3 regions of the Thalassotalea agarivorans genome follow, and region 1 is predicted to be linked to each of the others. Evidence: predicted binding sites of a transcription regulator. Region 1 holds the regulator's gene; each other region holds the start of a gene.
What was found. The regulator LexA, encoded in region 1, represses DNA repair genes until DNA is damaged. The targets are predictions, from matches to a motif close to TACTGTATNNNNATACAGTA.
Positions count from the first base shown of each region.

Region 2: the regulator LexA is predicted to act here: its motif matches at 8,206-8,225, upstream of QUD85_RS07085 (DNA recombination protein RmuC).
Region 3: the regulator LexA is predicted to act here: its motif matches at 5,834-5,853, upstream of recA (recombinase RecA).

Region 1 covers NZ_AP027363.1:293,953-304,461, reverse strand. The annotation lists gene QUD85_RS01365 (SURF1 family protein) at 1-560, opposite strand, end outside; gene QUD85_RS01360 (DUF2909 domain-containing protein) at 584-793, shown strand; gene QUD85_RS01355 (cytochrome c oxidase subunit 3) at 805-1,689, opposite strand; gene QUD85_RS01350 (cytochrome c oxidase assembly protein) at 1,705-2,247, opposite strand; gene ctaD (cytochrome c oxidase subunit I) at 2,256-3,842, opposite strand; gene coxB (cytochrome c oxidase subunit II) at 3,854-5,341, opposite strand; gene lexA (transcriptional repressor LexA) at 5,803-6,417, opposite strand; gene QUD85_RS01330 (type 1 glutamine amidotransferase domain-containing protein) at 6,627-7,754, shown strand; gene QUD85_RS01325 (alpha/beta hydrolase family protein) at 7,751-8,677, shown strand; gene QUD85_RS01320 (response regulator transcription factor) at 8,674-9,369, shown strand; gene QUD85_RS01315 (sensor histidine kinase) at 9,378-10,509, shown strand, end outside.
Region 2 covers NZ_AP027363.1:1,527,461-1,537,969, reverse strand. The annotation lists gene QUD85_RS07115 (MBL fold metallo-hydrolase) at 1-111, opposite strand, end outside; gene QUD85_RS07110 (TIGR04219 family outer membrane beta-barrel protein) at 257-898, opposite strand; gene QUD85_RS07105 (sodium-dependent transporter) at 1,091-2,410, shown strand; gene QUD85_RS07100 (GGDEF domain-containing protein) at 2,457-3,593, opposite strand; gene QUD85_RS07095 (hypothetical protein) at 3,727-4,185, opposite strand; gene QUD85_RS07090 (tetratricopeptide repeat protein) at 4,214-6,574, opposite strand; gene QUD85_RS07085 (DNA recombination protein RmuC) at 6,876-8,186, opposite strand; gene QUD85_RS07080 (fumarate hydratase) at 8,319-9,848, opposite strand; gene pabB (aminodeoxychorismate synthase component I) at 10,058-10,509, shown strand, end outside.
Region 3 covers NZ_AP027363.1:966,569-977,077, forward strand. The annotation lists gene QUD85_RS04555 (protein-L-isoaspartate(D-aspartate) O-methyltransferase) at 1-529, shown strand, start outside; gene QUD85_RS04560 (YqaA family protein) at 526-1,104, shown strand; gene QUD85_RS04565 (peptidoglycan DD-metalloendopeptidase family protein) at 1,124-1,954, shown strand; gene rpoS (RNA polymerase sigma factor RpoS) at 2,080-3,024, shown strand; gene mutS (DNA mismatch repair protein MutS) at 3,067-5,622, opposite strand; gene recA (recombinase RecA) at 5,903-6,928, shown strand; gene fghA (S-formylglutathione hydrolase) at 6,987-7,823, opposite strand; gene QUD85_RS04590 (S-(hydroxymethyl)glutathione dehydrogenase/class III alcohol dehydrogenase) at 7,820-8,941, opposite strand; gene metA (homoserine O-acetyltransferase MetA) at 9,101-10,045, shown strand; gene metH (methionine synthase) at 10,046-10,509, shown strand, end outside.

The sequences.
Region 1 (10,509 bases):
AGGACAAAGGGCAACAGTTTTTGACCGATTAGTGAGGATATTTTATCCAAGTCTATTTGCTGAATTCGCATAGGCCATTGATTGTGCTGAGTTTCATTCGCTAAGGTGATGTTTTGCTCAATAATACGAATATGACCCCGTATGGTATGTTGGCCATCAATCGCATCGATTTTTGGCAATTGGTCGCGATATTTTGGCGCAGCCACCCAGCCTAAGTTCACCAACACCCTAACATTTTCGCTCACTAGTACTTTAAGCACGCGGTAGCCAACGCGACCTTCCAAGGTTTGATTATCTAACAAGTAGGCATGTTCATTATCGAAGTGGCCTGTGACCTGCATAGGTAAGTCATTGACGTCAAAATCATCAGCCATTAACTGCTGAACTTTTACTACGCTTGCGGGCTGCTGTTGCTGATACTGACTAATCTTTTGTTCACGTATTTTCTTTTCAATACTGCGTTCATATTGCCAATGGGACAGATTCAATAAAATAGCCGCTACGGCTAGTGTAAAAAATAACCAAGGAAGGCGAATCTTTGATACTATGTTTTGAAGCATTACTAATATGGATACGTTCTACTATGTGGATAAAAGGGTTAATTCTACTGCTACTTGCGTTGATGATTTTTAACTTGTTTCGCGCCTTGTTTGTGATGAACAGTAACAATCCAAACAAACCACCAATGAGCAAATTTATCGGACGCAGAGTGATGTTTTCTGCTGCTATCGTGTTATTACTTGTGGTGTTGATATTAACGGGGGTTATTACACCTAACCCCCATCCAAGATAGTTTGTTTGTTGCTACAAAATGTAGACAAAAACAAACAGTAGTACCCAGACAACATCAACGAAGTGCCAGTACCAGCTTGCGGCTTGAAACGCAAAGTGGTTGTCTTTGGTGAAATGTCCTTTCCAAATACGAATGAACATAACGATCAACATAATGGTACCTAACGTTACATGCATACCGTGGAAGCCAGTCAGCAAGTAGAACGTGTTACCGTATATACCACTAGTTAAGTAAAGGCGCATTTCATCCGAGTAGGCGTGCATGTATTCTTCGACTTGCAAGAATAAGAAAATCACACCAAGTAAAACGGTAAAGCCTAACCAGAATTTTAACTGTCCACGTTTTTCTTGCTCTAGCGATACGTGAGCAAAATGTGCAGTAACCGATGACGCCAACAATATTAGGGTATTAATTAGTGGTAAGCCGTACCAACCCATAGCTGTTGTTTCTGTGCCATCTGGCGTTTTAATTAGTGGCCATTCAGCAACAAATTCCGGCCATAGTATTTCATTAGTCGCTAAATTATTACCGTCACCACCTAACCAAGGTACTGCGTACATGCGGGCGTAAAACAATGCGCCAAAAAAGGCAGCAAAGAACATTACTTCAGAGAAAATAAACCAACTCATCCCTTGCTTGAATGAATTGTCCATCTGATGGCTATATTTACCTGCCATTGATTCAGTAATAACGTTATTAAACCAGCCAAACATCATATATACGATGACGCCAATGCCGGCCCACAAGGTAACAGCGCCAAAGGTGGTTTCACCTGTAGCCATACCCGATACGTAGCTACCTGCACCAATCGCAATTAAAAACAGTGCCACGGCGCCAACAATTGGCCAGTGACTTTGGGCAGGTACGTAATACGATTCGTATTCTTTTGTTGTCACAACTCTTCCCCTATCTTACGAATCAACTTGCGCCGTTATATCGTACAAGGTGTACGACAAGGTCAGCATGTTGATATCTTTAGGCAGTTCAGGATCGATATAGAACTGCAATGCCATTTCCACGTCTTGTTGCGCATTCAATGGCTGATGATTAAAACAGAAGCATTCTATTTTCTGAAAATAGATTGCTGCTTGGCCCGGAGATACCGAAGGAACAGCTTGACCTATAATGTCGCGTTCTGATTGGTTAAGGGCATAGAACTTAACCACTTTCATTTCGCCGGGGTGCACTTTAATTTCGCGCACCATAGGTTCAAACTTCCAAGGAATACCTTTGGCTAAATGGCTAATAAACTGAACGGTAACTTCCCTCGATTCATCGATACCTGCAGTAGAAACTTGAGCAGCTTCGCCAGAGGTTTTGCCATTTAACCCGGTGATCTCACAAAACACGTCATACAAAGGCACCAAAGCAAAGCCAAAACCAAACATTGCAAATACAACGAGAACTAGTTTTTTAACGCTTTTATTAACTGCTTGCTGCCTATTGTCTGACATATCGCCTCCTAATCGATTTTAGGTGGTGTTTCAAAGGTGTGGTAAGGCGCTGGACTTGGCACAGTCCATTCTAACCCTTCAGCACCATCCCAAGGTTTCGCCGGCGCTTTTTCGCCACCGCGAATACACTTGATCACGACCGCTAAGAAAATTAGCTGTGATAAACCAAAGGCAAAGCCACCGATACTGACCCACATGTTAAAGTCAGCAAACTGCAACGCGTAATCTGGAATACGACGTGGCATACCCGCTAAGCCTAAGAAATGCATTGGGAAGAACAGTAGATTTACCGATATCAATGAACACCAAAAATGCCATTTACTGAGCTTGTCGTCGTACATGTACCCTGTCCACTTCGGCAACCAGTAATAGGCGCCAGCATAGATTGAGAACAGTGCACCTGTAACCAATACATAATGGAAATGAGCAACAACAAAGTAAGTGTCATGGTATTGGAAATCAGCAGGTACGATTGCCAGCATCAGGCCTGAAAAGCCACCAAGCGTAAACAAAATAACAAATGCTATTGAGAACAACATTGGTGTTTCAAAGCTAATCGCCCCTTTCCACATAGTTGCCACCCAGTTAAACACTTTAACGCCTGTTGGCACGGCGATTAACATGGTGCAATACATGAAGAAGAGTTCACCAAAGAGCGGCATACCTGTGGTAAACATGTGATGCGCCCAAACGATAAATGACAAGAACGCGATTGACGCTGTTGCATATACCATTGATGAATATCCAAACAATTTCTTACGAGAGAACGCTGGAATGGTCATCGATACAATACCAAATGCTGGCAAGATCATGATGTACACTTCAGGATGCCCAAAAAACCAGAAAATATGCTGGAACAATACTGGGTCACCACCACCGGCTGCGTCAAAGAAACTAGTACCAAAATAGGTATCAGTTAGCACCATAGTCACCGTCCCTGCCAGCACCGGCATGACGGCTATAAGCAGGTAAGCGGTTATAAAGAAGGTCCAAACAAAAAGCGGCATCTTCATGTAGGTCATACCTGGCGCACGCATATTCATAATGGTTACGACAATATTAATCGCACCCATAATGGATGAAATACCCATAATATGAACCGCAAATACAAAGAAGGCGGTACTACCGTTTGAATATGTTGTTGATAACGGCGCGTAGAAGGTCCAGCCAAAGTTTGGTGCACCTGAACCTATAAAGAACGACGCTAACAAAATAGAGAAGGCAAATGGAAGAATCCAAAAGCTCCAGTTGTTAAGTCGTGGCAATGCCATATCTGGTGCACCTACCATCATAGGAAGCATCCAGTTCGCAAGCCCGGTAAAGGCCGGCATAATGGCACCAAAGACCATTATTAAACCATGCACGGTGGTCATTTGGTTAAAGAAATCTGGCTCAACAATTTGTAGACCCGGCTGGAACAATTCAGCGCGAATCACCATGGCCATAGCACCACCAACCAAAAACATGATGAATGCAAACCACAAGTACAAGCTGCCGATATCTTTATGGTTAGTTGTAAGTAACCAGCGCTTTAATCCTGTTGGTTTGTGATCATGATGATCGTCATGGTGCGAATCAATTACATCTGTAGTCATTATTATCTCCCCTATTTCGCACTTACAGCGTCAACATCTGCTGGTTGAACGACGTCACCTGTATCATTACCCCAAGCATTTCGCTCGTAAGTAACGACAGCTGCAATTTCTGTTTTTGTTAATTGATTAGCAAACGCAGCCATTGCAGGATTTTTCTTACTACCGTTAAGCACCATATCAATGTGTGCTGTTACATCGCCGGTAATAATTGGACTTTTCAGTAGTGACGGGAATGTAGGTGGTAAACCTTGACCGCCAGCTTGATGACAAGCAACACATGCTTGCATGTAGACTTGTTCGCCAAGGGTCATTAGCTCATCTTTTGAGTAGACTTTTGTTAAATCTTCAGCAGGTTTTTCTTCAACAGACGCTGCTTCTTCGGCTTGCGCTGGCGCCTGGGCAGAATCCGCTCCACCACCGCCAGTAGTGAATGCTTGTACATCAGATGCTTGCACAATATCACCGACATTGTTACCCCAAGCATTTCGCTCATAGGTGACAACAGCTGCAAGTTCTTTCAAGCTAAGTTGTTTACCATAGCCTTGCATACCAGTGCCCGCTTTACCGTTATATACAATATCGATATGTGCATTCGCATCGCCTAACGCAATTGGGCTACCTTTAAGGGCAGGAAATGCCGGCGGTAAACCTTGACCTGAAGCTTGGTGACACGCTGCACAATGCGCTACGTAAATAGTTTCACCTAAGTCCATCGCTTCATCCATGGTCATTTGAGCATTAAGCGAGGCTTTTTCCGCTTCTGCCGCTTGAGCTTGCAATTCTTTTTGCTCAGCAACCCAGGCGTCATAGTCTTCTTGTGATTTTACTTCGACGACAACTGGCATATAACCATGGTCTTTACCGCAAAGCTCAGCACATTGGCCGCGATATACACCTGGTACATCAACTTTTGTCCAAGCTTCGTTAATAAAACCTGGATTAGCATCTTGTTTAACCGCAAACGCTGGTACCCACCAAGAGTGAATAACATCGTCAGAGGTAATAACAAATCGAACTTTCTTGCCGGTAGGAATAACAAGAGGCTTATCTACTTCTAATAGGTAATTTTCACCTTTATCGGAGGCGACACCGTCTAGGTCATCGAACTCGTCACGAGGCGTAGATAAAACAGAATAGAATTCAATATCTTCTTCAAAATACTTGTAGTGCCATTTCCATTGCGAGCCTGTTACTTGCACAGTCATATCTGCAGCAGAATTGTCTTCCATTTTGATTAGCGTTTGCGTGGCAGGAATAGCCATAGCAACCAAAATAATAATGGGAATTGCGGTCCAAAGTATTTCTACTTTTGTGCTTTCATGGAATGTTGCAGCTTTTACACCTTTGGATTTGCGATGAAAGTACATTGACCAAAACATCGCACCAAATACGATCACACCTATCACGACACAAATGTACATGATAAGCATATGGAGATCGTATACTTCCTTACTGATTGCTGTTACCCCCTCAGTCAGGTTGTATTTCGACTGTGCCATTGCACTATTAGCGAACAAACCTGAAATTAACAGCAACGCTAGATTACGTCTAATCACGCGAGTTATCCTCCTGCCCGGTTAGCAGTGCGAAAAATCCCCTATGAGAAAACGTATTTCTCGATATTTTTCGCCCATTTCTTGTTGTATGAGTACCAGGATCTGGTTTTTTTTAATTATTTATTCTGATTTAACAATGCGGTTAAATTCCATACTAGAATTACTTAAAAAATAAACAAGATCTAGTCCTTTTATCGCAAGCAATTGCAAATTTTGCTTTAATAACAATGGAGTAATAACTCTATAACTAGAAGTAATAAAGGATAGCGCTTAGTTCAATAAATAATCAATTTATCAAAAAAAGTGAAAAAAGTTGAAAGGGAGCAGAATAAAGAGGTTATTTTTTGTACAAAAAAAGACCCTTAAGGGTCTTTTCTATATAAACAACATACTAAGAGCAGTTATTACATCCAATCAGCGTTTCTAATAACACCTACAGCAATACCTTCTACAAAGAAAGGCTGATGCGCTAAATCAACTTTAATTGGCGCGAAATCTTCGTTTTCAGCATGCAAATACACGACATTGCCTTCTTTTTTAAAGCGTTTTACGGTGACGTCTTCTTCAACACGCGCAACAATAACTTGCCCATTGTGTACGTCAGTGGTTTGATGTACTGCTAATAAGTCGCCATCTAAAATGCCGATATCTTTCATGCTTTCGCCATTTACACGCAGTAAGTAATCTGCCGGTGGATGAAATAAAGCCCCATCGATTTGATACCTGTCTTCAACATGCTCCTGCGCCAATATCGGTTCGCCCGCAGCTACACGACCTATTAACGGAAGCCCCTCTTCTTCTAAGAACTCGTCGGCCAACTTTATTCCACGCGACGTGCCAGGCAACATTTCAATGTAGCCTTTCTTAGCCAGCGCTTTTAAATGCTCTTCTGCGGCATTAGCTGATTTAAAGCCAAAAAAGTCGGCGATTTCCGCGCGTGTGGGTGGCATACCTGTTTCGGATATTTTCTCTTTAATTAAATCAAAGATTTGTGATTGACGTGGCGTTAACGGCTTCATTTACCCAACCTGTTTTTACGTACAGTATTGTCAGTATATACAGGTAATAACGAAAGGCAAGCAAAATTATCCGTAGGATTAGGTGGTTATATGTGAAACCCAGTGAGCAACTAAACAAGGACCAGCCAAATTTAGCTAGCCCCATCTTCACACTCTCTTCACATCCACATTGCTACATTGTCCTCCTAACAAAACAATGGAGCACACAAATGAAAACAAAATTTCAAAAAAACTTAGCAATAACTTTGTTTACGTTAATCTGTAGTTTGGGCAATTCAGCGCAAGCAGATAACAAAAATATTTTAATGGTACTGAGTAGTTACGGCGAAAAAAATGAGCAAGGAGAGCTGATAAAGCCTGGTTATGAATTTGATGAAATGAGTAAGTCATACCTTGTATTTAAGTCTGCAGGTACTAACGTAACATTTGCTTCGCCAAGTGGCGGTGAACTCATTACAGACAATTTTGACACTGAAAAACCTTACAACAAACAATTTCTTACTGATCAGCAAGCAGTCACATTGCTAAAACAAACCAAATCATTGAGCACCATCAATCCAAACATGTATGACGCCATATACGTGGTTGGAGGCAAAGGACCAATGTATGACTTGGCTAAAGACCAAAAGCTAAAACAATTGATCAAATCAATCTATGAGCAAAACGGTATTGTTGCTGCAGTATGCCATGGTCCTGCCGCGCTTTTGGATATAAAACTTAGCAATGGAGAATATCTACTTGCAGGCAAGCGAATATCAGCTTTTACCAACCTTGAGGAACAAGCGTTTACCAAGAAATGGCAATTACCTTTTTCATTAGAGGATCAAATAAAGGCACAAGGCGCTCAACTAATAAAAGATGGATTGATGCTAAATCAAGTAAGCATTGATGGCCGTTTAGTGACAGGACAAAATCCTTTTTCAACGGCAGATAGCGCTATTGCGGTTGTTGAAAAGTTGGGATTAGCCACAGACAATCTGCCCCAATTCAAAGACGACAATACAATAAAACTAGTAGAGCAGTTTTATGTTGATAGTCAGGCTGCAAAGCAAACTTTTGAGACCAGCAAGCAAGATTACAGCCCTATGCTACTGGCCATGTTCGGTGTTTACCAAAGTAAATATGCCAATACTGAAGCTGAGCGCAACGTTGCGTTAATGCTAATGGAGTTAACGTCAAAAGATATTGACCATCCAATGTTATATACCGCAATTGCACAAACCTATTTAGACCAAAACAATCCACAACAAGCTATCAACGTTTTGAAGCACTCAAAAACTAAGTTTCCTGAAAACGAACAGATTAACATCCTGCTTGATGAGGCGACAAAATCATGAACTGGCTAAAGCAAAATTGGAAAAAAATGATGACATCTATTATTGGCGTTTTAGCAGTACTCGGGGCGATTTGGTATGCAATTTGGGGATTGAAAGACTATCAAGTAAACCCTGAAATCATCGCAAAGAGATATCAATATCAAACCAGTGCGATAAATATGAAGATGCAGCAGCAATCGGCCAATAGCTATAGCTTTACCTACACTAGTTTTGACGGTGCTAATGTAAATGGTCGCATTCAATACCCTGTAAATGTTCATGCCGATAGCAACGATAAGTATCCTGTATTAATTGGCATTCATGCGATGGGACGCAGTGAAAATCGCTGGTGGATGGACAGCTTTAAACAACGTCCAACACTAGAGCAAACTCACAAAATCACTGAGCAAGCGCTCGAAAGCGGCTATATAGTAATTGCTATCGACAGCCGAAATCACGGTAAACGAAAAGATGCAGCATATAGTATTATCGATATTATGGATGACATGCACTTTTGGGGTGAACGAGATCCCTATGAACAGATGGTTGTAGATACAGTAAAAGATTACCGCGTTTTACTCGATTGGATGGACAACCAATCGCAATTTGATAAAGAACAAACTCATGTGGCCGGCTATAGCATGGGTGCGCAAGTCTCGCTCTTATTAGCCAGCACAGACCAACGAATTGAGCATGTATTGTCGATAGTTCCGCCTTACCTCGACGACAAAACAGCCATTGTAGCGCCCAAAAATTTCGCTAGAGCAATCAATGTCGATACGCTATGGTTAGTGACAGCCAATGATGACGAATACGCGTCTAAATCAGAAAACCAAGAGTTGTTTGAAATGATTGCCATCGATGACAAAAAACACATCCAATTTGACGGCGGACATGTGTTACCAACAGGGTACTACAATCAATTATCAGGTTGGTTTAAATGACCAATAGTGCGCTTAAAGTGCTCATCGTGGAAGATAATGTTGCGATAAGCAAAAATATCGCAACCTTCTTCGAGCAAAAAAATCTGCAACTAGATTTTGCCTACGATGGGCTTCAAGCTACAAGTCTTGCGCTCGAAAATTTCTATGATGTCGTTGTGTTGGATGTTGCGATGCCAAAGATGGATGGCCTAGCTGTTTGTCAGCAATTGCGCGAAAAATCGCAACGACATATACCCATCATAATGCTTACAGCTAGAGATACACTTGACGATAAGTTGAAAGGCTTTGCACAGGGTGCTGACGACTATCTAACGAAACCATTTGCACTGGAAGAGCTATATGTCAGGGTCATTGCGCTCGCGCAGCGGCACTCTTTGCATAAGCCGAAAGTACTATCACTTGGCACTGCGCAGCAAAGGCTCAGTTTAGATATCTCCACAAAACAGGTCATTAGAGCGGGACATAAAATCCATCTGCAACCTATTCCATTTAGCATTTTACATATTCTAATGGAAGCACACCCCAGAGCCGTTACTCGCAGTGAATTGTGCGAACGTATTTGGGGAGATGACCAAACCTCATCTGACGCACTGCGCTCTCACCTTTATCAATTAAGAAAAGCGTTAGATAAACCTTTCCAACAACCTTTAATTAAAACCTTGCACGGCATTGGATTTAGTTTAGATCTATAGAGGTGAAGATGTTTTCAAATCAAATTCGGTCTCGCATTTTTGTTTATTTTATTGCTAGCTCGGCCATTATCTTTTTAGTTCTATCAGCTTTGTCTTTGCTGTTTTCGTATCTAGTAGAAGATTCGTTGTTCGACAAACTATTAAAAAGCGAATTGTCACATGTTCAACAACAAATTGAAAACGGGCAAATGCCTGAGCCAAATCTGTCCTTTGTCAGCTTTTATGCCTCTAAAAATGAGTTGCCAAAGGCAATTCAAGGCTTACTAAACGAAGAACCAAATCGTATTGAATTTCCAGGCGACAACGATAAACACTACCACCTAAAAGCACTAGATAGTGGTTACTTAGTGGCGGAAGTTAGCGAGTATCTCATTGTTCGGGATATGAAAAGTGGCATGTTTAAAACCCAGTTTATCTTTTTACTGTTAACAGCATGTGTCGTTGCGTTTGTGTCTTGGAGACTAGCAAAACGTATTGTTAAGCCTATAGATAATTTAATGGATGTGTTGTCTGAAGTGGATGCACAGACAATTCCGAGCGGATTTTCAGATTCGTTTGCACATGATGAAATTGGACTTTTTGCAAAGAAACTCGATCTTGCCATGCATCGAATAGATCAGTTTATTCAAAGGGAACAGCAATTCACTCGGGACGTATCGCACGAGCTTCGCACCCCTATAGCCATCAGTGATGGCGCTTTAACGCTGATTAAAGGCACCGATTTGCAACCGGATCAGATAACGCTAATAAACCGAATTGCCGATGCGCAAAAGCAAATGCAGTCTTTTATTAGCGCTCTGCTCGCGTTAGCACGAGAAACTGATTTTGAGCAGGAAACTATTTCGCTTTTACCACTACTCGAAGCATGTATTGTTGAACACCACGGGTTATTGGAAGGCAAAGATATAGCATTGCATCTAGACGTATCAAGAGATGTATGCCTAGTATCTAACAAACAAGCACTTGCTATGATCGTTGGTAATCTACTCGCTAATGCTTTTCAACATACGCAGCAAGGGGTTATTAACATCGCCTATCAAGATAATCGTTTAGATATTCGAGATTCCGGCGAAGGGATCGCACCTGAAATATACAAAGATGTATACCGGACTGGCGTAAAAGGAGAGCAAAGCGCAGGTT
Region 2 (10,509 bases), 1.2 Mb from region 1:
CTTATCGAAATCGCCGCCTGGGTCGACTATCGCCGCCTTTTGAGTTTGATCGCACCAAAAAATAGTACAATTTTGCTGAAAAGGTGTAACCGGTACTATGGCAAACTGCAGCATATGAAAAAACCTATGGTAATGCATGAATCGTGACGCAAGATCTTAACCCGTTCTAAAAGATATTCAATCAAAAAACGTAAGAAAGTATGAACAAATAAAAAAGGCGCTAAAAAGCGCCTTTTTATCATTCAAATTTTGTTGTTTAAAAATGGAAGAAAGCGCCTAAATACAAGCCACTAAAATCTGGCTCTGCATCACCACTAATAACGCTTCCTACATCAATTTTATTAGAGAGGTAACGATAGCCACCCGATACACCTAAGCCAATAGAGGTTTCCCAGCGCAAGTAGGCTTTTACGTCACTAGTGTCACCGCCATCGCCACTACCTAATGTAGCAGCAACGCCTGCAGATAAGCCGGTAACAGGAAGATTGAATTGACCTTTACCGTAAGCAATGTACATGGTTGGATCTAACCCTGAGTCAATACCTGCAAACGAACCGTCGTAAAATCGCGCACCGACACCCAAATCAAGCTCGAACCAATTGTCTAGTACTTCGTAGTACAAAATAAGGTCGTTAAAATTTATATCAGCACTACTACCAATATTGACTTGGTTTAAATTAAGTAACACATTTGGAATAATAGGCACTGGGTGCTCTAGCGCACCGTATATGAGTGTGTTGTTTTTATCGTCAAATACATCGCCAAAATCAGCGCCATCGCTGGTTCCACCAATTTTAGCTGCCCAGTATTCTAGACCAACTTCAAAACCGATAGTATCCGCTTGCGCGTATCCTGATAGTGACATTGCTGCAATAGAAGCAATTAATAACTTTTTCATCGCACTTCTCCCTTGATTTCCCTTTAAGCTATAGAAATAAGATATATTTCGTATACCAGTATAACCATAATACTCCGTAAATGTTAAATTATTGTAAATAGTCAAATTAAACTCATTAAACATTAAAAACGCATTCACAATGCTGATGAGGTACGTTACTCTCTAGCAAACTAAAAAAAGATCATCAGTTAAATGGCATCTAGAGACGCATTTCATTCCCGACTAGGGTTTATATTAGCCGCAGCAGGGTCTGCGATAGGACTCGGAAACATTTGGGCGTTTCCGACTAATGCTGCCAATAATGGCGGTGGCGCATTTTTATTCGTTTATTTAGTGGTAACCATATTATTAGCACTACCAGCTTTATATGCTGAGGTATACATAGGTAATCAGGCGCAAAAGAACCCTGTCGCTGCCCTAGAAGAAGCAACACAAAGTAAACTTGGACGCTATGGCGGAATTGCTGGCCTGTGCGGCGCCATCATGATGCTAAGCTTTTATACTATCGTTGCGGGCTGGATGCTGTCACATGCATTAAGTCCCTTGTTTCAGCTGCTTGGCTTTGATGATATTGCGCAATGGTTAGCAACAGATAGCAGTGCTCGAAATTTCTTGTTTACGCCAATATTTATTTTGCTAGGTGCTGCCATTATTCACCAAGGTGTGAGTGCGGGTATCGAAAAATGGTCTACTCGATTAATGCCGATGTTATTAGTGATGATGATAGCGTTGATCGTGTATATTCTGCAGCAACCTGGTGCAATGGAAGGTTTAAAAGTTTATTTAATTCCAGACTTTAGTAGAGTAACTGAACCAGATCTAATTGTATCTGCGATGGGACAAGCATTCTTTTCTCTGTCTATCGGGGTTGGCGGTATGATGGTTTATGGCTCATACATGGCGAAAGGGAAAGATATAGGCAAGCTGGTCGCCTCAATTACCTTACTTGATACATCGATAGCCATCTTAGCCGGTTTACTTATTATTCCTGCGCTGTTTGTGGCTCAGCATGCTGGTCAACAGGTGTTTGTCGATAACCACCTAATTGGTGAAGGACAACTGATTTTTTCCATATTACCGACGCTATTTGAAAGTTTAGGCAGTATCGGGCTATTAGTCGCTTTTACCTTTTTTGCGTTACTTTCTATTGCCGCATTGACCTCTACCATAAGCTCTACAGAAGTACCTGTGGCTTATCTAGTTGAATCAAAGGATATCCCTCGTAATAAAGCGACCTGGATGGTATCAGCTGTGGTATTTACAGCGAGCAGTATTATCATTTTAAATTTCGAAGCTATCTTCGGTCTGATTATTCAGGGCCTAACAACCATTTTACAACCACTGTCTTGTTTGTTTTATTTCGTTGTTGTGGGTTGGCTGTGGAAACGCGGTAACAAACTAACAGATCAAGCAACATTACAAGCACATACCTCGCTTCGACTACTCAGTTACTATATTAAGTTTATTTGTCCTATCTTAATTAGTGTTGTGTTTTACAACGTCGCCTTTTAACGAGAATTAACCAATAAAAAACCAGCCTGATGGCTGGTTTTTTTTACTATTCGCTTACCTTGTTTCGCCCTTTTTTCTTGGCTCTATACAAGGCTTCATCAGCAACCTTCATGACTTGATCAAAGGTTTGCTTCGCCCCCTTTTGGCAAACGCCTATTGAAATTGTAATCGACACTGTCTTTTGTTTTGTTTTTGCTTTTCCACGCGCATCTTTACTTTTTCGTACCGGCTGGCGAATTACCATTTTGTAATCTTGAATAGCTTGGCGTAAGCGCTCTAGTTCAGCAATGGCGATTTCTTTGTCTTTACCTGGAAACACCACTGTAAACTCTTCGCCACCATACCTAAAGCACTTGCCCCCTGCGCGCACTTTGGTGAGTTGCGTTGCCACCAACTTCAATACTTGGTCGCCAATATCATGGCCGTAGGTATCATTAAACTTTTTAAAGTGGTCAATATCTAACATCGCGAGTGTATATTTGTTACCCAATGCCAACGATAACTGCTTTAACGCTCTGCGCGTTGGTATCTTTGTTAATTCGTCGCGATAGGCCAAAAGATAGCTTTCTATCAAGATTACCACTACAAAATAAACACTGCTGACCAACAACAAACTGTAGCGCTCAAGTTGCACAAAGTGCATCTCTTGCAATACTAGCACCACGAGCAAAGAAACAAACGCCATATGGCTATGATTAGGCGACAAAGCTGTTCTTACGATAAGCAAAGTGAATACCAGCGCAGCCAACACAATCATAGGTAATGGCGGCACTGTGCCTAAATAAGATAACAATGCCGGATAAAAGAAGCTGGCGCCGTATAACGCGGCTACAAGTGCTACGCGATATAAAGTATGTATGGAATACACGCCTCTGTCGGCAACAAAGGCAATACAAGCTAGAAATAGCAATAGAAAGACTTGCTGCTGTGCCAACGAAAGCGCGAGAAATTGATAATCTTGATTTATAGCATAAAGCGCTAATACAAGTGACAACCATCCTAAGCGGCTATGGTTAAACTGCACAGCTAAGATGATGGCTATGCCAGTAAGAATCAGCGCAGTAGATTTAACGGCGGTAAAATACTGAGTCCAAATATGTTCACTATATTCAATAGCGAACACCACGAGCGCAATAAAGAAAAGATGAAAAACAAGCGGTTTAAGGCGAAAGATGACATTCATGCGAAACTACCAGCACTTTAAACGAGTATTCTCGTTAGTTTTAATTATTTTTCAAAGCACTATAGCATAGCGACTTTTTGTTTTTAATCGCCTAATGTAAAAAACGGCCTTTACGGCCGTTTAAACAATATATTTAATTTCGACTTCTGATAATTATCCTAGGGTCTGTCCCTTGTCCACATCCTTCCATAACAACGTCATAAACAAAAACCTGGCCAACAGACACGTCACTTTTTACAACACACTTATGCTTATCCTTTTTGAAATTTTTACCACAATTGTCTTTCAGCGGGTTATCAGTGGTAAATTTCAATTTAAATTTTGTGTGGTTTCCTTCCGGCATTTTCCATTTCACATGATCTCCTTTTGCCAAACATATACAAGCATTATCGGAGCCACATTGGTTCGCATCACAGTCATTTCCTTCTGAATTGGAAAGAGAGACTTTGCAACTGTCACTCGCGTCAGGTGTTAAATTGATGACAAAGTCATCTGAGGACGAGCGAACGCTAAAACTAACCAACAACATTAAAATAGTCAGTGATAACACTCGTAGTATTGAAACCCCTTGCAGGGCGTTTAAACGTTCCATGAGTTTATCCTTGATTTATTGTTTTTTGTTATTTAGTAAAAAGTGCTTCAAATTGAATGTCGTTTTCCAAAGAATCTTTTGGATATCCAAGCTCAATGGCTCTAGTCATCATGTTTTTAGCACTTTCCGTGTTGTTGCAGTTTAAGGCAACAATGGTTAAATCATAGTACAAAACTGGGTCAATGCTATTTAATGCGTTTAACTCTGCGCTCAAACCTGTCGCTTGTTTGCATTCTTGCACCTCTGATAACACGCGAGATTTTAAACTTTTCAAACTCAAATCTTTATCGTTCACCTGCAATTGTTGTTCAATTAACTCTAATGATTTATTAAACGAGCTATGTGCCTGTTCTATATTTTTCATATACTTTTGAGAATCTCCCAAGTTAGCCCAAAGAACAGGATCAGCAGGCCTTATATTCGTTGCCTGTAGATAATAAGATTCGGCGCCAGCAAAATCCCCTTCTAAGAACAATGCTGACCCTAAATTTGACGCTAAGCTCGAACTAGGCTTCATATCAAACGCTTTCTTCCAATTGTAAACAGCAGACGTTATATCTTCTTTATAGTAGTAAGCGTAACCTAGTTCGTTATATGCTTCTTCATAATCGGGCTTTAACATCGTAGCTATTTCAAAGGTCCTAATCGCTTTATCAACAGCATTGTTATCCATATAGAGTTTGCCCAAACTACTATAGTTTTTCCAATCACCCGGTTCTACACTAATAGCTAAATTGATATACCGCTCCGCCTCAACAAATTCTCCACTTTCTTGATACGCTACCGAAATACCCCTTAATGCCTCAACATTGTGATCATTGACTTTCAGCGCCTTCAAAAATTGGTTTTTCGCTTTGTCGTAATCACCACTGATGTTATATAAGTTGCCGAGGGCGATATCCCCTTCAACAGCAATCACTTTTTCATTAGATATACCACTGCAAATAGCTCGACTAGTATCAAAGTACTCTACTTGTTTTGTCAGTGAGTATAAATTGAGGTAGGTTTTACAAAGCCCCGCCCTAGCTTCACTAAAGTTTGCATCATTAGTTAACGCTTCTAAGAATTGTTCTTTGGCTGTATTTAGCACATTGTCGGATCTAGGTTGAGCGAGCGCTGTTTGCCCACGCATGTATGCTTCATAAGCTATAAAACTGCGCGTAGATAATGCGAGCTTACTGCCGCCAATACTGCTATTAGATAGATATGACAATCCATGACCTATAGTTTCAAACAAAGCATTTTGATTGCTTAAAAGGCTTTCGCCTTGAGTGTCGAATTTATGGGTCCACACTTGTTTTGCAGTAAGTACGTCCGTCATCGAAAGCAAGGCGGTAAACTGCTCCTCTTTGACATTGAACTTAGCATCAAAAAGATACCTAGCGCCAAGTTTTTTGGCGTAGGCAAGTAACGTCGTATCATCGCTTTTCTGTTCAACGGCGTGTTTAGAGACAAAATCATACGCCTGCTGACGAGACATAATGTGTAATAGTTCATCGTACAAGGTTGTTTGAAAATAACTTGGCAGACTTTCATCGTTACTAAAAGTAAAAGGACTCACCATGATCAGGCGATCATTCATTTTGACCTCTTGGCGTACTTCCATTTCGGCTATTGGCTCTACTTCGTCAAGATTTATATCATCGACTAAATGAAATGACAGAAACCCGCCTATGACAGAAAGTAAACCTATCAATGTAATTTCAAAAGACAGCTGTTTTATAACGAATGCCTTGCGATAGCTTTTATGGTTTTTCTTTAGTAACTGACGTTTGCGTCCTATTTCTTTTAACCAAACAATAAGCAAAATCAATGGAAAACCTACTATCAGAAGCAACATCACCAGTTGCGAGCCCCATTCCGGTACATTGAATATCGGAAAAACGATAGAAATTACCTGGATTATGAGCCAAGTGGCTATCACAAACGCGGCGGCTACCTGCAATAAATTAGAATTTTTTAATAAGGCAATGGAAAATCGCCACGGCGTGTCGGCAGTTGATGCAGGCAGTGATTCTAATTCAGCTTTCTTTACATCTTCATCTATTTTGCCTAAATGCGCTATCACGCGATAGCCTTTACGCGTAATCGTTTGGATAAACTCAGGACATTCTTTATGGTCATCTAACGCATGTCGAATATCACTAATTACATGGGTTAGATTTGCCCTATTGGCCGTGCTACTGCCCCAACCAAACAACAACAAATCTTCCGTCGCTATAAGCTCGCCTTGATTTGAGCACATCACTAAAAGCACCTCCATTGCTTTCGGTGCTAAATGTTCGCTTTTTCCGGCGTGAATGACGGTGCCTGCATTTGGCAGGACCAAAACATCGTCTAACTTAAAACCGTTTCTAAGCGCTGGGTTGATACGTAAAGGTTTTGCCACCTTATTCCTACTCTTTCCAGCGTTGCTTGCCAAATACGACTTGCAATTACGTTAAGCAACTGATTGATTTATCTATGAGGCATTGACCTTTGTTTTTGATTTGGAGGATGTGCGCTTACACCAACCTAGCCATGACTGTTACGCCCAAACACTTTCACTCCAAACTGTAATTGGAGAGAAAATAGTTCAAACAATATAGAACATCAAAGATCAACAATCCCTAGTATTAACAAAAGCATAGAAATGATTGTGCATATGTGCAAATAAAAAACGGCCCATTGGGCCGTCGTATAAATTAGCTTTATTCGCCAATTAGTGGTTTGTCTTCGTCATTGTCTAATTCGACTTTTTCGATTTTTTCAAAGCGAGAGCTTATCTTGTCAGCCGAGGTATGAATTTGTTTTACATCCGACGCTGCTTGGTCGATATGTTTGGCCAAATTATTAAAGCGCGTTCTAAAACGACCAAAGTCGGCAGACAAAGTTGAAAGGTGAGCCTGAATAATATGAATTTGCTTGCGCGTCGCCTCGTCCTTTAACACACTCCTAGCGGTGGTAAGAATAGCCATTAACGTGGTTGGCGAGGCAAGCCATACGCGTTTGTTATTTGCAAACTCGACTAGTTCAGCCTGATGTGCATGAATTTCTGCAAAAATAGCCTCTGCCGGGATAAACATAATCGCGCCATCGGCTGTTTCACCCTCAATAATGTACTTATCACTAATATCATTGATGTGTTTTTTAATATCCGCTTTAAATTGACGTTCAGCCACCTTCCTATCGCTATCGCCTAAACTGTTATCTGTCATCGTGCGAAAGCTTTCTAATGGGAATTTTGAGTCGATAACAACGTTACCTGTAGGCTCTGGTAAAAACAAAATGCAGTCGGCTATTTTGCTATTCGATAAGGTGTGCTGCAAAGAGAAATGCTGCTCTGGTAAGACATTACGAATTAAGGCATTAAGTTGGACCTCGCCAAAAGCACCGCGAGAGCGTTTGTCTGCCAACACTTCTTGTAAGCTAACAACATTGGATGATAGCTCCGTAATCTTTTTCTGAGCGTCATCAATGAGTGCCAAACGCTTTAAAATGTCATTAAATGTTTTGGTGGTTTTTTCAAAACCGTCTGCCAAACGTTTTTCGACTTGACCACTAATATCTTGTAATCGTTTGTCCGTAGATTGCGTTAAGCTGTCTATGCGTTTCGCCATCTGTTCACTGCTAGCATGCATTGACTTAGACAATTCCTCACGGTTTGCTTGCGTAGCTTTAGACAAATGGTCAATGATTTGGTCAAGCGCCTTACTTTGATTGGCGTGCTGTTGCTGTTGCTGATCACTGCCCTGTCTTAGAAGTTTTATCGTTAAATCCGCCAACTGATTTTCAACCACAGGTTTTAACGCTTGTTGGCTCGACAAGATAGATTGTTGAGTCTGCTGCAGTTGAGTAAAAGCCTGTTGCAACACTTGCAACTGAGTTTCTTTGTCGTTTTGTTGCGCGAGTAAATACTGATTGTTTTTGCGAGCAGCAAACAAGGTGATTAATAACACCAATAAAATAATTGCAAAGGCGATACAAGCAATGAGAAAAAACTGAGACTGAGTTAGCGCCATGTCCATGGTCTTCTTTTTATACTGTAAATATGTTCAGTTATTAAAGCAAAAATAGCGCAACTTTAAAAGAGCTCTTGGTTGAGTTTTGCCATAAAAAAAGGCGCTTATTGCGCCTTTTTCATTGTCTTCATTTTAGCTTTGCATTTTAGCATCAAGCTCTTCTATTTTCGCTTGCCATATTGCAGGACCGGTTACGTGTGCCGATTCACCCGTACTGTCCACGGCAACGGTTACTGGCATATCTTCAACATCGAATTCGTAAATAGCTTCCATACCTAAATCTTCAAATGCGATGACTTTAGCGCTTTTTATCGCTTTTGATACTAAGTAGGCTGCACCACCTACCGCCATCAAATAAACTGATTTATGGTTTTTAATGCTTTCAACTGTAGCAGGTCCCCTTTCAGCTTTACCTATGGTACCAAGTAAACCAGTTTCCGATAGCATCATGTCAGTAAACTTATCCATTCGTGTTGCAGTAGTTGGACCCGCAGGACCAACAGCTTCATCACCTACTGCGTCAACCGGACCAACGTAGTAAATAAACTTATTGGTAAAGTCAACGCCTTCTGGCAAGCCTTCACCAGATTCAAGCAATTGCTGAATACGCTTATGCGCCGCGTCTCTACCCGTTAAAATCTTGCCAGAAAGCAATACAGTTTCACCTGTTTTCCACTCTGCTATATCTGCAGGCGTTAGATCGTTAACATTCACGCGACGAACGTTCTCACCAACTTCCCAGGTGATATCTGGCCACTCTTCCAATTTAGGCGGTGTGAGGTTAGCCGGACCACTACCATTTAAATGAAAGTGAACGTGTCTCGTCGCCGCGCAGTTTGGAATCATAACAACTGGTTTTGAGGCCGCATGTGTAGGTGCCGATTTAATCTTCACGTCAACAACTGTAGTTAAACCACCTAAGCCTTGTGCTCCAATACCTAGTTTGTTTACTTTTTCATAAATTTCTAAGCGTAATTCTTCTTCGGCGTCTCGTGGACCACGATCAATCAGTTCTTGAATATCAACAGGGTCCATTAAGCTTTCTTTAGCTAGTACACCTGCTTTTTCAGCCGTGCCACCCACGCCTATACCTAACATGCCTGGTGGACACCAACCTGCCCCCATTTTTGGCAATGTTTCTACAACCCAGTCAGCAATAGAATCACTTGGGTTTAACATCACCATTTTAGTTTTATTTTCACTACCACCACCTTTGGCAGCAACCATAACTTCAATTTCGTCACCTGCCACCATATCTATGTGAACAACAGATGGCGTATTATCTTTAGTGTTAACACGTTTACCGGCAGGATCAGCAACAATTGACGCTCGTAGCGGATTCTCTGGATTCATATAGGCGCGACGAGTGCCTTCATCTACCATTTGTTGCACCGTCATGTCTGTTTTGTCCCACTGTACTTGCATACCTATTTTTACAAAACAGGTCACAATACCAGTGTCTTGGCAAATAGGACGTTTGCCTGTAGCTGACATGCGTGAGTTTATAAGAATTTGTGCAATGGCATCTTTAGCCGCTTGGCTTTCTTCTTTGTTGTAAGCTTTCTCTAACGCTTGGATATAGTCTAACGGGTGATAATAGGAAATGTATTGCAGCGCATCTGCAATAGAATCAATAAAATCCTGTTGTTTGATCGTATTCATACCTGTCTCATTTTTAATTTACTTTCAATCTCATGTTGAAAGTTATAAATTTGGCATTATGATACCTTGCCTTACGTAAGGTAGCTAGGGGCTAATGCGCAATCATCAGCAAATTTATTTGAGGGTGTTAAACTATGCTCCAGATCGAATGGGCAAAGCATTGCATGATGTGCCATCACAGTTTTAAGATTAAGGCCAGCGCCGAATAAATGAATGAATTTTCACACCTGTCTCCAGTAGCTGATATTGCAATAAAACCGCTCACCAAACTTGATGGTTTGGCAAGTGAAGAAGTATTTGCGCATATTCAACATATCCCTTGGTCCATGTGGCTAGATTCTTCCAGCGCTGCACACGTAAACAGCCGCTATCAAATAATGGTTTGGGATCCGCTTGTCACCGTTACCACTGAAGATAAAACAACGTCTATCACAACGCAAAATGGCGATACCTTTGATTGCGATGATGACCCGCTATTAGTGCTCGCAACTATTAGAAAGCAGCTATTTTCTAATACAGAAATATTATGCCAAGAGCTCCCCTTTACAACCGGAGCCGTTGGCTATTTTAGTTATGACTTGGGACGCCGTTTCGAACGCATTCCAAACATAGCAGAGCGAGACATTAACCTGCCAGATATGGCGGTTGCATTTTATAGTAA
Region 3 (10,509 bases), 670 kb from region 1:
TTTTGTGCCTGAGATATTAGCGCATAAGGCGTATGACAATACGGCATTACCCATTGGCCAGGGACAAACGATTTCGCAACCATATATTGTCGCTAAAATGTCAGAACTATTGCTGCTTGACGGTAAGCCAGACAAGATTCTAGAAATCGGCACAGGCAGCGGTTACCAAACATCAATCCTAGCGCAGCTAACCAACAAAGTTTACTCAGTAGAGCGTATTAAAACACTCCAACTTCAAGCTAAGCGTAAGTTACAAACTATCGACCTGCACAATGTGCAAATGAAACATGGTGACGGTTGGCAAGGGTGGAAGAGTAAAGGCCCATTTCCTGCAATCATTGTAACTGCTGGCGCGACAAGTGTACCGCAAGCTCTATTAGAGCAGTTAAGAGACGGTGGTAGATTAATTATTCCTGTAGGTGATGGGCAGCAAATGTTGAAGCTTATTACTCGCCGCGGTGATGATTTTGATGTTCAACAAATTGAGGCAGTAAGATTTGTCCCCTTGATTCCAGGAGCCTTGTCGTGAAAATATTTTCGCCGTTATATGACTGGACGCTACGTTGGGCAAAACATAAATTTGCTCCGGCAATGTTAGGCTTTATTTCATTTATTGAATCGATCTTTTTCCCTATACCTACTGACGTAATGCTAGCGCCAATGGTATTGGCAGAACAGAAAAAAGCATGGCGGTATGCAGCTATTGCAACCGTTACCTCCGTATTGGGTGGCGCTGTAGGCTTTTGGTTAGGCTACTTTATGTTTGAGCCATGGATTCAACCGATTATTGCTGAAATTGGTTATCAAGATAAGCTCGACAAAGTAATGGCTTGGTTTAGCGAGTGGGGTTTATGGGTTGTCTTTATTGCCGGCTTTTCACCAGTACCTTATAAACTGTTTACTGTGTCAGCAGGCTTTTTACACATGGCCTTTTTACCCTTCTTTATTGCGTCGGCCATTAGCCGAGGTATGCGCTTTTACCTAGTTGCTGGTTTGATTAAGTGGGGTGGCCCAAACATGGAAGCTAAGTTAAGGCAGTGGATTGACGTGATTGGTTGGGCCGTTGTTGTACTTGTCATTATTCTGTACTTTGTTTTTAGATAGTGTCCGCGCCAATTGTATGATGAGTTCTACGTTTTACCGATTTGTTGTATCAATTTCTCTGCTAGCCATACTAGGTGCCTGTGCTCGTCATGAACCTGCGCCAGTGGTCGGTGGCTTTGCTGCTACGCCTTTGTCGCAACAGGTAAAAAATAGTATTACAGGTACTTACTATACGGTTAAAAAGGGGGAGACCCTGTACTCCATTGCATGGCGAGCAGATACCGACGTTAGAAGCTTAGCTAAGCTGAATAATATCTCAGCGCCGTACCATATTTACCCGGGTCAAAAAATATTCTTATCAGCTACTTCGCCCCAAGTCAGCAAAAATAAGGGGGTAACAAAAGCGCCTTCTCAAAATAATAAAACTGTCACAAAAAAATCACTTGCACAGAATTCTAAGCAGGCGTATGGTGGAGATGAGAATGCTCAAAAAACGAACGATAATCGAACATCATCTGACCGGTCATTTTCTCAGAAAATAGGGGAATGGCAGTGGCCAGCTAAAGGGAAAATTATAGGGACTTTTTCGAGCGCTCCTCAAGGCAACAAGGGAATTGATATTGCTGGCAGCATAGGAAATGACATATACGCCGCAGCAGATGGGCGAGTTGTATATGTGGGTGATGCGCTAAGAGGCTATGGTAAGCTCGTTATTATTAAACATAACGACGATTATTTAAGCGCTTACGCTCACAACGACAAGATACTTGTAAAAGAAAAACAGTCTGTCGATGCTGGTGATATCATTGCAAAAATGGGTGACACCGACGCGCAAAGAGTCATGCTTCACTTTGAAGTTCGCTTTCGCGGAAAATCGGTCAATCCTCTGAAGTATTTGCCAAGAAAATAACCCGAATAAACCCCACTAACAAATGCTTGGTGTGGTGTTTTTTTCGCTCTAAATAACAACAAAAACCATGGAGTTGACGTGAGGATTTAATTTTTAACCGCTTAGCTGAGAACGGGAGTGTTAGCATGAGCTTGGAAAAAGAATTAGAAGAAACAATCGTTGAAGGCACAACAACCAAGGCACCAAAAAAGTCCAGGAAGGTAGTGTCGAAACAGGACAGTGAAGTACCATCTAATTTTGACGCTACACAGTTGTACTTGAGTGAAATTGGATTTTCGCCGCTATTATCTGCGGAAGAGGAAGTATATTTTTCTCGCCTCGCCTTAAAAGGTGATGAAGCAGCGCGAAAACGAATGATCGAAAGTAATCTCAGGTTAGTTGTTAAGATCGCACGTCGTTATAACAATCGTGGTCTCCCCTTATTAGACTTAATCGAAGAAGGCAATTTAGGCTTGATTCGCGCGGTGGAAAAATTTGATCCAGAACGTGGGTTCCGTTTTTCAACCTATGCAACATGGTGGATTCGTCAAACGATTGAACGGGCCATAATGAATCAAACCCGTACGATTCGTCTTCCAATCCATGTGGTTAAAGAACTCAACATCTATTTACGTACAGCGAGAGAGCTTGTGCAAAAGCTTGATCATGAACCGACTGCAGAAGATATTTCTAAAGCGTTAGACGTACCGGTGGAAGACGTCAGCAAAATGTTGCGTTTAAATGAGCGTATTGCGTCAGTAGATACACCTTTTGCAGGGGATGGTGAAAAAGGTTTATTAGATATAATCCCTGACGAGAAAGCAGGCGGTCCAGAGAGTAAACTCCAATCGGACGATATCAAACATTCTATTGTCGATTGGTTAAATGAATTAAATCCAAAACAAAAAGAAGTACTAGCACGACGATTTGGCTTGTTAGGCTATGAAGCATCAACACTTGAAGATGTTGGTTCTGAAATAGGCTTAACGCGAGAAAGAGTACGTCAAATCCAAGTAGAAGCGCTAAAACGTTTACGCGATTTATTAAAACAGCAAAACTTGTCGATTGAATCTTTATTCCAAGAACATTAAGACAAGTAGCAAGAAAAGAAAAAGAGGCGAAAGCCTCTTTTTTTATACGTCTTTTTTCAGCAAATACAACCAATCAAGCGCTTGTCTTGGAGACAGATTGTCTACATCGAGTGCTTGCAATTTTTCTACCGCAGGATGGGTAAAGTCCATCAAAGGTAGTTGTTTGTCACTTTCCTTAGCGCTCGTCACTGTCGGTTGTTTATTTTGTTCCAGCTCCGCCAGTTTTTCTTTAGCGCGCAATATCGCACTGCGCGGTACACCTGCTAGTTGAGCAACTTGTAAACCAAAACTTTTGCTAGCAGGCCCTTCTGAAACGGCATGCATAAAGATAATTTCATCGTCATGTTCAACAGCGTCTAAATGCACGTTTTCCATGCCGTCGACTTGTTTCGCTAACATGGTTAACTCAAAATAATGGCTCGCAAACAAGGTAAAGGCTTTAATTTGTTGTGCCAGCATTTCTGCTGTTGCCCAGGCCAATGATAGGCCGTCGTAAGTACTTGTTCCGCGTCCTATTTCATCGAGTAAAACTAAACTCTTGGCGGTAGCATTATGTAGAATATTTGCTGTTTCTGTCATCTCAACCATGAAGGTTGAACGGCCGCTGGCAAGGTCATCGCTCGCGCCGATGCGGGTAAATATTCTGTCGACCATGCCTATAGTTGCGCTTTGCGCAGGAACATAACATCCAATATGTGCAAGCAATGTTATAAGCGCTGTTTGACGCATATATGTTGATTTACCGCCCATATTAGGGCCGGTAATAATAAGCATTTTTCTGTTGTCATTTAACACCACTGGGTTGGCAATAAACGGTGTTTGACTGACGTGTTCAACCACAGGGTGGCGGCCTTGATCGATATCGATACCTGGCTTGTCTGCAAGGGTTGGTTTGACATAATTAAGCGCAATTGCACGTTCGGCGAAAGTAGCTAAAACATCTATTTCGGCAAGCGCTTCTGCCAATGTTTGTAACTGTTCTAGATGTGGCAGAAACTGTTCAAAAAGTTGTTCGTATAGCTTTTTTTCTAGTGCTAGAAAGCGAGATTGTGCGGTAAGCACTTTTTCTTCATGCGATTTCAACTCTTCGGTAATATAACGCTCATTATTCTTGAGTGTTTGTCGCCTGATATAGTGGTCGGGCACTTGAGTGGCAGAAGCTTTGCTGACTTCAATAAAGAAGCCGTGCACTTTGTTATAGCCAACTTTAAGTGTGGCAATACCAGTTTGTTCTCGCTCTTTTAATTCTAAGTTCTCAAGATACTCCGTTGCACCTTGACTGAGCTGTCTAAGCTCGTCGAGTTCTTCATTGTAACCAGGGGCAAGCACTCCGCCATCACGAATCACAACAGGAGGGTTATCAACTATTGCCTCTTCCAACAAAGATTGCAGGGTTTCAATAGGTGACACTTGTTGTGCTAATGCTTTTAAATGACCTTGGCTGTCTTCTAACACGTTTGCTAATTGTGGCAACTGCTGTAGGCACTGACGTAATCTAGAAAAATCTCTAGGTCTTGCGCTACGCATGGCGATTCTAGAGACAATACGCTCGGCATCCCCGACATGTTTTAGTAGTAGCGCTATATCGCTATAACTTTCCTGGTCAATAATATGTGCTATTGCATCTTGTCTTCCCGACAATATTGTTAGGTCGCGCAGTGGAAAGTGAAGCCAACGTTTTAATAGGCGAGAGCCCATAGGCGATGCCGTTTGATCTAACACTGAAGCAAGGGTGTTTTCATATCCACCTTGCAGATTACTGGTTAGTTCCAGGTTTCGGCGTGTGGCGGCATCTAAAATGACCGCTCGGCTTTGTACTTCACATCTAATCGAACGAATATGAGGTAATGCTGTTCGTTGACTGTCTTTGACATATTGCATTAAACAGCCTGCTGCCATAAGTCCAGTTGCGTAGTCACTTACACCAAAGCCACTTAACTCTTTTGTACCAAATTGCTGATTTAACAGGCGGATACTGGTGTCTAGGTCAAACTCCCACTCAGGTCTTCTTCTACACCCTTTTTGGCTTTCAACAAGGGTAGGGTAAGCAAACTGCTCCGGATACAAAAGTTCTGCTGGAGATAGGCGTTGTAATTCCGCTTGCAGTTGTTCTTGTGTGTCTAACTCAGTGAGCATAAATCGGCCACTGGTTACATCTAAGTAGCTCAAACCGATTTTGTCTTCATGTGCATATACCGCAGCAATTAAGTTATCTTGCCTGTCGGTTAGCAATGCTTCATCACTTACGGTACCTGGCGTAACTATTTTGACAACTTTTCGTTCAACTGGACCTTTAGACGTTGCAGGATCGCCAACTTGTTCGCAAATTGCGACGGACTCACCTAGTTTAACCAACCGGGCTAAATAAGATTCGACAGCGTGATAGGGCACACCTGCCATTGGGATAGCATTGCCACCCGTTTTACCGCGCGCAGTTAACGATATATCAAGTAAGTCGGCAGCTCGTTTTGCGTCGTCAAAAAACAATTCATAAAAATCGCCCATGCGATAAAAAAGTAGAATATTGGGAAATTCCGCTTTAATGGTGAGGTACTGCCTCATCATTGGCGTATGTTGCGATAAATCTTGTGCGGTCATGGATAAACTGTACTGATTTTTAAGAACGTTATTGTTATAGCGGCTATTATGCCACAGCTATTTTTGTTTGGCGTTAAATTACAGTGTTTTCACCATTTTTACTGTATAAATCTTTCTTGATTAATTAATGAACGATTCTTTTGTTTTGTTTATTTCTTTTAATATCAATATCTTAATTGAATATTTGATAATAATTTTGAAAAACTCTTGATACTGTACAGTCATACAGTATACTGGTGTGCATTAGATGAATTACATGTTCCTTAATTGGGAGTTTTTAATGGATGCAAATAAAGAAAAAGCGTTAGCCGCAGCACTTGGTCAAATTGAACGTCAATTTGGTAAAGGTTCGATCATGAAGTTGGGTGAAAACCGCAGCATGAACGTTGAAACCATTTCTACAGGTTCAATTGGTTTAGATATTGCGCTTGGCGCTGGTGGTCTTCCAATGGGACGTGTTGTTGAAATTTATGGTCCTGAATCAAGTGGTAAAACAACCTTAACACTAGAGGTTATTGCCGAAGCACAACGTAACGGAAAAGTTTGTGCCTTTGTTGATGCTGAGCATGCTTTGGATCCAATTTATGCCGCTAAGCTTGGTGTAAACGTAGATGAGCTATTAGTATCGCAACCAGATACAGGCGAACAAGCGTTAGAGATATGCGACATGTTAACTCGCTCTGGTGCTATTGACGTTATCGTAGTCGACTCGGTAGCTGCGTTAACGCCAAAAGCTGAGATTGAAGGTGACATGGGGGATTCGCACGTTGGTTTGCAAGCACGTATGTTGTCGCAAGCTATGCGTAAACTTACGGGTAATCTGAAGCAGTCGAATACCATGATGATTTTCATCAACCAAATTCGTATGAAGATCGGTGTTATGTTTGGTAACCCTGAAACAACAACGGGTGGTAATGCACTGAAGTTCTATGCGTCAGTACGTTTAGATATTCGTAGAATTGGTGCAGTGAAGCAAGGCGACGAAATTGTTGGTAATGAAACGCGCGTTAAGGTAGTGAAAAACAAGATTGCACCACCATTTAAACAAGTTGAATTTCAAATTATGTATGGCGAAGGCATCAATAACTATGGTGAATTGATCGACCTAGGTGTACAAAACAAAATGGTTGAAAAAGCGGGTGCTTGGTACAGCTATAACGGCGACAAGATAGGTCAAGGTAAGGCTAATGCGGTTAACTTTTTGAAAGAGAACCCAGAAATTGCTAACGAAATCGACAGCCGTATTCGTGAAATTTACTTAAACAAAAACGTAGAGCAAGACGAAGAAGAAGCAGTAGCTGAATAAATCGTTAAGCTGGTTATACATTGAAACGCCGCTAATAATTAGCGGCGTTTTTTAATGCTTATTGCGCCAGGTATTTGGCGTGAAAGGCAACGTGTTCTTCAATAAAACTGGCGATAAAATAATAACTGTGATCATAGCCGGGTTGCATTCTTATGGTCACATCTAGCTGCTTCTCTTTAACAATGTCGGTAAGGCGTTCGGTTAACAGTTGTTCCTTGAGAAATTCGTCATCTAAACCTTGGTCAATTAAGCAGGGCAGTGTGTTATCACAAGCGCGCATAAGCTCACAGGTATCGTGCGCTTCCCAAATCCCACAATGGGCACCCAAGTAATGCGTGAATGCTTTTTGCCCCCAGGGACAGTTTATAGGGTTTACAATAGGACTAAACGCGGATATTGAAGTAAACATGTCTTTGTTTTTCAACGCTATTGTCAACGCGCCATGGCCACCCATTGAATGCCCACTAATCGCTTTTTTATTGGATACTGGCAGATGTTGCTCTACCAGTTGTGGTAATTCTTCGGTGACATAACTGTACATTTGGTAATGTGCTTGCCAAGGTGGCTGCGTTGCGTTGACATAAAAGCCTGCGCCTTGTCCAAGGTCGTAACTAGGGTCATTAGCGATATCTTCCCCTCGCGGGCTAGTATCGGGTGCTACAATGGCGATACCATGTTTTTCTGCGTATTGCTGTGCACCAGCTTTTTGCATAAAATTTTCATCCGTGCAAGTTAACCCTGATAGCCAGTAAAGTACCGGCACAGGTGTTGTTTTAGCTTTGCTCGGCAGGAACACCGCAAAAATCATATCGCATGCTAACGTCGATGAACGGTGCTTGAAACGAATATGTTCGCCACCAAATACCGTATTAGTTGAGAGTTTTTCTATAGTCACTCGTTTTCCTTATCGTAAAGTACAACAGAACGTATCGACTTACCTTCATGCATAAGATCAAATGCTTCATTAATGTTTTCTAGTGGCATGGTGTGAGTAATGAGTTCATCTATTTTTATTTTACCTTCCATGTACCAGTCTACAATTTTAGGTACATCAGTACGACCTCTAGCGCCACCAAATGCGGTGCCTTTCCATGACCGACCGGTAACAAGCTGGAAAGGGCGGGTTGATATCTCTTGGCCAGCACCAGCAACACCGATGATCCAAGATTCACCCCAACCTTTATGGCAACACTCTAACGCCTGTCTCATGGTGTTTACGTTGCCAATACATTCAAAACTATAATCTGCGCCACCGTCTGTAAGTTCGATAATCTTTGCTACGACATCATCGACGTCTTTTGGATTAATAAAATCTGTCATGCCAAATTCTGTCGCTAATGTTTTTTTACTGTCATTGAGGTCAACGCCGATGATTTTGTTCGCGCCAACCAGTTTAGCCCCCTGAATAACATTAAGCCCAATGCCGCCAAGACCAAACACAACAACATTGGAGCCTGGTTCTACTTTTGCGTCAAAAGCGACAGCACCGACGCCAGTAGTAACACCACAGCCGATATAGCAGACCTTATCGAACGGCGCATCTTTGCGAATTTTAGCGACGGCTATTTCAGGCAGTACGGTATGGTTAGCAAACGTAGAACAGCCCATATAGTGCAAGATAGGCTCGCCATCGATGGAAAAACGAGACGTGCCATCTGGCATCACACCCTGTCCTTGGGTTTCACGTATAGACTGGCAAAGGTTAGTCTTTGGGTGCAAACAAAACTTACATTCGCGACACTCGGGCGTATATAAAGGAATGACATGATCGCCGACAGCAACTGACGAAACACCTTCTCCAACCTCAATGACCACGCCTGCGCCTTCATGACCAAGTATCGCTGGAAAGGCACCCTCTGGATCGTCTCCCGATAGGGTAAAAGCATCTGTATGGCAAACCCCTGTCGCTTTAAGTTCTATTAATACTTCACCTGCTTGTGGTGGAGCGAGCTCTACCTCCATTATTCTTAAGGGTTCTCCTGCCTTAAAGGCTACTGCGGCTTTTGTTTTCATATGCAACTCTCGTTTATTTCACTTGTATAAAAATGTAGTTGTCTTTTTGTGGTTTCGAAAGAAAATATTTTGGACGTCTATACGTTTAGATGTTGACATATCTAGAAATCTAAGCGACATTTATAGCTAAGCTAGCACAAAACTATTTAAAAGATTTTTATGCCAATAAAAATACCTGACCAATTACCCGCATTGTCGGTACTTGATAAAGAGAATATCTTCGTGATGTCGGAGCATCGCGCGGTGAATCAGGATATTCGTCCAATGGAAGTGGCAATCTTGAATTTGATGCCCAATAAAATAGAAACGGAAGTTCAAATTCTCAGGGTATTAGCCAATACACCACTGCAAATAAATGTCGACTTAGTGCGGATTCACGCGAATGAATCTAAAAATACGCCTAAGCAACATTTAGATAATTTTTATCGTTTGTTTGACGACATAAAAGACAAGCAATATGACGGTTTGATAGTCACTGGAGCACCATTAGCACTAATGGACTACTCGCAAGTAAGCTATTGGGACAAGATTTGCGAGGTGTTTGATTGGGCGGAGAAAAATGTCACCTCTACCATGTATAGTTGTTGGGCAGCGCATGCCGCGTTGTATCATCATTACGGTTTAAAGCGCCACTTACGAGACACTAAGCTGTCGGGGGTGTTTACGCATAACACGTTAGATCCAACTGAGCAGCTAACACGTGGTTTTGATGAAACATTCAGTGTTCCTCATTCTCGCTATGGTTACATTGATAGATCAGATTATGAATCTGTGCCTGACTTGCGCATACTCGCAGAATCAGAGCAAGCAGGGGTGTATCTTGTCGCCAGTAAAAATAAGCAGCAGGTCTATTTAACCGGTCATCCGGAGTACGATCCGTTGACGCTACATGATGAGTATCATCGCGATTTAGCCGCAGATTTATCACCGCATATTCCTGAAAATTACTATCCAGATTCAAATGTTAGTAATAAACCCGTTACCAATTGGCGAAGTCATGGTAGTTTGCTGTTTACTAATTGGTTAAATTATTACGTTTACCAGATAACACCATATAAGTTAGACGCGGAAAATATCCAAGCGATCCATCCAGGAAAAAAGTAAATGACATTAGCAGTAGTAGAATCCCCCCTTTTTAGCACGATTAAACGTGCCTTGTCAGAGCGCATACTTATTTTGGATGGCGCTATGGGGACAATGATCCAAGGATATAAGTTCGAAGAAGAAGATTATCGTGGCGAGCGTTTTAAGGATTGGCATTGTGACGTAAAAGGAAATAACGACCTTTTGGTGCTGACCCAACCTGATGTTATCAAAGATATTCACAAAGAATATTTAGCTGCCGGCGCCGATATTATTGAGACCAATACCTTTAACGCTACAACCATTGCTATGGCCGACTATGACATGGAGTCGATTAGTGCCGAAATCAATTTGCAAGCAGCCAAGCTAGCGAGAGAAGCGGTCGATGAATTTAATGCAAAAACGCCAGATAAACCTCGATTTGTTGCCGGTGTACTTGGTCCAACAAACCGTACTTGCTCCATTTCGCCGGATGTTAATGACCC